DNA from 2 places in the Amycolatopsis jiangsuensis genome. Region 2 is predicted to be linked to the other one. Evidence: riboswitches for the same ligand, from Rfam matches in the RefSeq annotation. Region 2 holds a riboswitch; the other holds the start of a gene.
The links. A riboswitch is a leader RNA that binds a small molecule or an ion and turns the genes downstream of it on or off. The one in region 2 is predicted to bind cobalamin.
Positions count from the first base shown of each region.

Region 1: it holds a riboswitch for cobalamin, as region 2 does, so the genes downstream of both, metE (5-methyltetrahydropteroyltriglutamate--homocysteine S-methyltransferase) here and BJY18_RS24915 (hypothetical protein) in region 2, are expected to answer to the same signal.

Region 1 is NZ_JACHMG010000001.1:2,294,558-2,297,758, forward strand. It holds gene BJY18_RS09975 (ribonucleoside-diphosphate reductase subunit alpha) at 1-487, shown strand, start outside; gene BJY18_RS09980 (ribonucleotide-diphosphate reductase subunit beta) at 504-1,577, shown strand; cobalamin riboswitch at 1,637-1,830, shown strand; gene metE (5-methyltetrahydropteroyltriglutamate--homocysteine S-methyltransferase) at 1,919-3,201, shown strand, end outside.
Region 2 is NZ_JACHMG010000001.1:5,500,603-5,503,803, forward strand. It holds gene BJY18_RS24905 (VanZ family protein) at 1-223, opposite strand, end outside; gene BJY18_RS24910 (Gfo/Idh/MocA family protein) at 425-1,318, opposite strand; cobalamin riboswitch at 1,352-1,491, shown strand; gene BJY18_RS24915 (hypothetical protein) at 1,509-2,165, shown strand; gene BJY18_RS24920 (CbiQ family ECF transporter T component) at 2,152-3,201, shown strand, end outside.

The DNA.
Region 1 (3,201 bases), 3.2 Mb from region 2:
GGTGCCCGACGATCTCAAGGCGCTGTACGCGACCGCGTTCGAGATCGAGTCGAAGTGGCTGGTGGACGCCGGTTCGCGGCGGCAGAAGTGGATCGACCAGGCGCAGTCGCTGAACCTGTACATCGCCGCGCCGAGCGGGCGCAAGCTCGACGAGCTGTACCGCTACGCCTGGCACAAGGGCCTCAAGACCACCTACTACCTGCGCGCGCGGTCGGCCACGCACGTGGAGAAGAGCACCCTGCGCGGCACCGACGGCAAGCTCAACGCCGTCTCGGCCACGCCGGCCGCCGCCCCCGCGGCGAGCGCTTCCCCGGCCCCGGCCCCCTCGCCCAGCCCGTCCCCCTCGCCCGCGGCCGCGGTCCCGGCCACCCCACCCGCCGCGACCCCGGAGCCGAAGGAGATGCCGAAGGTGGAGGACGTCGACTTCGTCGCCACCGAGGGCGCCGCCTGCCGGATCGACGACCCCGACTGCGAAGCCTGCCAGTAAAGGAAACCCGGAGACGATGACCAACGTGGAGACCACGGACGCGACCGGTCTCGGTGAGATCGAGGTCGGCGCGGCCCGGATCGACGTCGACGACAAGCGGATGATCAACGCGCGCGCCGACGTCAACCAGCTGCTGCCGATGAAGTACCGGTGGGCGTGGGACAAGTACCTGGCCGGCTGCAACAACCACTGGATGCCGACCGAGGTGGCGATGCAGGCCGACATCGCGCTGTGGAAGTCGACCGACGGCCTCACCGAGGACGAGCGGCAGATGCTCAAGCGCAACCTCGGCTTCTTCGCGACCGCGGAATCACTGGTGGCCAACAACATCGTGCTCGCGGTCTACCGGCAGATCACCAACCCCGAATGCCGCCAGTACCTGCTGCGCCAGGCCTTCGAGGAGGCCGTGCACACGCACACCTTCCAGTACATCTGCGAAAGCCTCGGCCTGGTCGAGGGCGAGCTGTTCAACATGTACCGCGAGGTTCCCTCCATCTCGGAGAAGGACGCGTGGGCGCTGAAGTACACGCAGAACCTGGAGAACCCGGACTTCGAGACCGGCACGCCGGAGGCCGACCAGGCCTTCCTGCGGGACCTGGTCGCGTTCTACGTGATCTTCGAGGGCATGTGGTTCTACACCGGGTTCGCGCAGATCCTGTCGCTGGGCAGGCGCAACAAGATGGTCGGCATCGCCGAGCAGTACCAGTACATCCTGCGCGACGAGTCGATCCACCTGAACTTCGGCATCGACTGCATCAACCAGATCAAGATCGAGAACCCGCACCTGTGGAGCGAACAGTTCCAGGCGGAGGTGCGCGGGATGCTCGAGGACGCCTGTGAGCTGGAGGTCGCGTACGCGCGCGACACCATGCCGCGGGGCATGCTCGGGCTGTCCGCGCAGCTGTGCGAGCAGTACATGCACTTCATCACCGACCGGCGTGCCCAGCAGATCGGCCTCGCGCCGATTTTCGGGGAGACGGAGAACCCGTTCCCGTGGATGTCGGAGGCGATGGATCTGAAGAAGGAGAAGAACTTCTTCGAGACCCGGGTCATCGAGTACCAGTCGGGCGGCGCCCTCGACTGGGACTGAGCCCGCCCGCTAGGCTCGGCCACGCCACTGGTTCGCCGGGGCGTGGCCGAGTTCGCCTGTGAGCACAGCCGCGTTCCGGTGAGGCAACAGGGAACCCGGTGTGAATCCGGGACTGCCCCGCAGCGGTATGTGGGAACGGAAGCCGTCACCGCGCAAGCGGTACAGCACTGGGCGCGAGCCCGGGAAGCGACGGCCGGTAGGCATGAGCGCTACGCCCACGAGTCCGAAGACCTGCCCGTGGTACGCGCGCCGACGGCGTGCGTGAGTCCGGGCCTCGTGGGACAAGGCGCGACCGAAGCACGGTTTCCGCGTGCCCGGGCTCTTCCGGCGAGCACGTGAGGATGCATGCTGTGGACACCATCGGCACCACTGTCCTGGGCTACCCGAGGATCGGGCCGGAGCGCGAGCTGAAGCGGGCCCTTGAGGCCTACTGGGCGGGCGCCGGCACCGAAGCCGATCTGCTGGAGACCGGGCGGGTGCTGCGCGAGCGGACCTGGACCGCCCTGCGCGACGCGGGTCTCGGCTCGGTCCCGTCGAGTACCTTTTCGCACTACGACCAGATGCTGGACACCGCGACACTGTTCGGCGCGCTGCCCGCGCGGTTCACCAGGCTGGGCCTTTCGCCGCTGGACACCTACTTCGCCGCCGCGCGCGGGGTGCCGGACGCGCCCGCGCTGGAGATGACGAAGTGGTTCGACACCAACTACCACTACCTCGTCCCGGAACTGGGTCCGGACAGCCGGTTCACGCTGACCGGCACCGCACCGGTCGACGAGGTCCGCGAGGCTCGCGCACTCGGCGTCACGCCGCGCCCGGTGCTGGTCGGGCCGGTCACCTTCCTGTTGCTCGCGAAGCCGGACACCCCCGGTTTCCGGCCGCTCGACCTGCTCGACGAGCTGCTGCCCGCCTACGCCGAGCTGCTGCGCCGGTTGCGGGCCGAGGGCGTGGAGTGGGTCCAGCTGGACGAGCCGGCGTTCGCGGCCGACCGGAGCACCGCCGAGCTGAACGCGCTGACCCGCGCCTACCACGTGCTGGCGAAGGAGACGGACCGGCCGAAACTGCTGGTGGCCGGGTACTTCGGCAGGCTGGGCCGGGCGCTGGGTGTACTGGCCCGCTCCCCGATCGAGGCGCTGGCGGTGGACCTCGTCACCGATGAGTCCTTTGTGGACGAAGTCGTCGTGGAAGGTGCCCTGCGGGACAAGGAAGTTCTCGCCGGGGTGGTCGACGGGCGCAACGTGTGGCGTACCGATCCGGACCGCGCGCTCGCGCGGGCACGGCGGCTGGTGGGCACCGCGGCCCGGGTCAGCGTGAGCACGTCGTGCTCGCTGCTGCACCTGCCCTACGACGTGACCGCGGAAACCCGGCTCGATCCGCGGCTGCGGAGCTGGCTCGCGTTCGCCCGCCAGAAGGTCGACGAGGTGGTGCTGCTCGGACAGGCGCTCGCCGGCGAGGACGTGGACCTCACCCCGGCCCGCGACGCGGTGGCCGACCGCGCGGGCGCCACGGAGCTGACCGATCCGGCCGTACGCGCCCGTCTCGCCGGGCTGACCGAAGCCGACGCCGTCCGGCCGCCGTACGCCGACCGTGCCGTCGCGCAGGCGGCCGCGCTGGATCTGCCGGACCT
Region 2 (3,201 bases):
TGCCACCGGCGGCACCGACCGGCATCGTCACCAGCAGCAGGATCAGCCCGGCCAGGGTCACGATCAGCAGGTCGACGCCCGCGGTGGCGGACGCGTGGGCGACACTCACGCCGCTTCTTCGCCGCCTCCGGACGACGAGCAGTGGCCAGCAGAGCGCCGCGTACGGCAGCGCGATCGCTGTGGCCGGAATGATCCCCCAGAAAGCGCGCAGCAGGGCTCCCATGCGCTTCCCTTCTCGAACCCCTCACCGAACCGCTCTTCTCCCCATCCCCAAGATCACCATCGCATCAAGGGATCCGCGCGGCACTTCCAGTCACGCGCACTATGAGGTGAACTTTTCCGGTGGCGGGAAACGGAGTTACGTGCTGGGGCAGTCCATAGTGGAGTGGGAAATCCTTGTTTCACAAGGGAAAACGCGAGGTTTTCAGCCGGCCAGCGCACGAGCTTGATCGATGATGCGCGCCAGGTGCACCCCGCGGTGCACGTCACACGGGTGCGTGGTGGTCCCGCTCGCGACCATCGCGGCGAAGTCATCCAGCAGTGCGGTGTACGCCTCGGCAGCGGTACCCGATCGGCTCAATGTCCGGTAGCCCTGCTCGCCGTACACCGCGACCTCGGCGACGGTGGGCTGCACCGGCAGTCGCAGGGTGAGCGTCGCGGTGCTCGTCGCGCCCCCTTCGTGGGCGAGCAGCACCTGCCACAGGTCGTTCTCGCCGCGGTGGGCCGCGAGGACGCCGGTGATCGGCCCGAGCGCGGCGTCGAGCAGGTCGAAGGCGTGAGGTCCGATGTCCGCGAGCGCGCCGCCTGCCGGGTCCTGCCGCCACGCCGACGTCGCGTACCGGCCGCCGAGCAGCGCGCCGGACAGCCACCGCGCGCCACCGCCGCGCCAGCCACCCGCCTGAGTGACGCCGTCGAGCCACTCGCGGGTCTGCTGGGAGAAACGCAGCGTGAGCATCACGAGCGAGGCGACGCCGGCCTCGGTCACCGCGGCCGCCAGCCGCTGCGCACCGGCCAGGTCGGCGGCGATCGGCTTCTCGAGGATCAGGTGCTTGCCCGCCGCCGCGGCGCGCGGCGCGATCTCCGCCTGCACCGCGGGCGGCACCGCGAACGCGAGTGCGTCGACCTGCTCGAACAGCTCGTCGAGATCGGTGGTGGGCACGGCGTCGTGGACCTGCGCGAGCGACTGTGCCGCCTCCGGTCGCCGGCTCCACACCGCGCTGAGCACGGTGCCCGGATGCTCGGCCAGCCCGGGAGCGTGCACCGTGCTCGCCCACGGTCCGGTGCCGACGAGGCCCACGCGCAGCTGTCCGAATCCCACGTCCGGAAGTGTAGGTGTGGCCGTCGTCGCTTCCGGCGGGTGCCTGCGGTGGGTTAACGTCAACGGGTTCTACGCCACGAACGGGGGAAGCCGGTGGAAATCCGGCGCTGACCCGCAACCGTGAGCGGCCCGCCGTGGGCCGTGAGCCGGATCGCCCGTCGTGGTCCGATCGATGCGAGGTTCATCAGCCATGGGGTTCACACACGCGCGCCACTGGGGGCGATTCCTCGCCGGGTGCGCACTCCTCGTCACCACCGGCTTTGGCGGGGCCAGTCCCGCCGCCGCCACCGTGCCCGGCAAGGGCACCCCGGGATACTGCCCGGACGGCAACGGGGTCACCGTCGTCGTCGACTTCCAGGGCCTGGGCGGTGACCCGCTCATCCGCTGTGCGCCCGGACCGCAGGAGAACGGGGTCACCGCACTGCAGAACGCCGGGCTTGAGCTGGCCGGTGCGGGTAAGTACGGCCTGGCGCTGATCTGCCGGATCGAGGGCAAGCCCGCCGACCAGGCGTGCACCGACCTGCCGCCGGAGAGTGCCAGCTGGAGCTTCTGGACCGCCACGAACGGTGGTAAATGGGCGTCGAGCCAGGTCGGCGTCCAGAGCTGGAAGCCGCCCGCCGGGAGCTTCGAGGGCTGGTCTTTCGCGATCGGCAAGTCCTACACCGACTACCCGCCGCCGCGGACCGCGCCGGTGCGCAAGGCGAACGCCCCCGCGCCGGCCGCGGAGCAGTCGTCCACTTCGGACAGCGGTTTCCCGTGGGGGCTGGTCGTGGGCATCGTGGTGGTCGTGCTGATCGTCGCGGCCGGGGTGGGCACCGCGATCCGGCGCCGGCGTGGTGCGGGCTGAGGCGCGAGCGCTGCATCCCGGCGCGTGGTGGGTGTGGGCGCTCGCGCTCGCGGTCGTCGCGAGCCGGACCACGAACCCGCTCCTGCTCGCTCTGGTGATCGCGGTGGCCGGGTTCGTGGTGGTGGCCCGGCGCGGTGATGCGCCCTGGGCGCTGGCGTTCCGGATGTACGCGATCGTCGCCGGGGTCATCCTCGTGTCCCGGATCCTGTTCCGGATCCTGATCGGCGGCGAGGACGGCGGGCACGTGCTGTTCACGCTGCCCTCGATCCCGCTGCCCGCAGCGGCTGCCGGGATCGAACTGCTCGGTCCCACCTCCGCCGAGGAACTTCTCGGTGGCTTCTACGACGGTCTCCGGCTGGCCACGATCGTGCTCTGCGTCGGTGCCGCGAACGCGCTGGCGAACCCGAAGCGCCTGCTGAAGGCCGTGCCGGGCGCGCTGTACGAGGTGGGCACGGCGGTCACGGTCGCGCTGTCGGTGGCACCGCAGCTGGTGGAGAGCGTCCATCGGGTACGGCGAGCGCGCCGGCTTCGAGCCGGCCGGACCCGCGGCCTGCGTTTCGTGAAGGGGATCTTCGTGCCGGTACTCGCCGACGCCATGGACCGGTCGCTGCAGCTGGCGGCGGCCATGGACTCGCGCGGTTACGGCCGCCGCGGCTACCTCGGCCGGCGGGTTCGCGTGGTGATCGCGGTCTGCGTGCTCGCCGGGCTCGTCGGGGTCGCGGTGGGCGTGTACGGCGTGCTGGACGGCTCGGCGTCGTGGCTCGGAGTGCCGATGCTGGTGGGGGGCCTGGTCGTGGCCGGCGCCGGGTTCGTGCTCGGCGGCCGGCGGGTGCGCCGCACGACGTATCGGCCCGACCCGTGGCGACTGCCGGAGACGCTGGTCGCGCTGTGCGGGGTGGCGGGCTGCGTGCTCGTGCTGGTGGCCGATCCCGCCACGCTGGCCACTTCGGCGTCCCCGCCGGCCTGGCCCGAGCTGCCGCTGCTGCCTGCGCTGGCGATCCTGGTCTGCGTGCTGCCCGCCTGGCTGGCCCCGCGC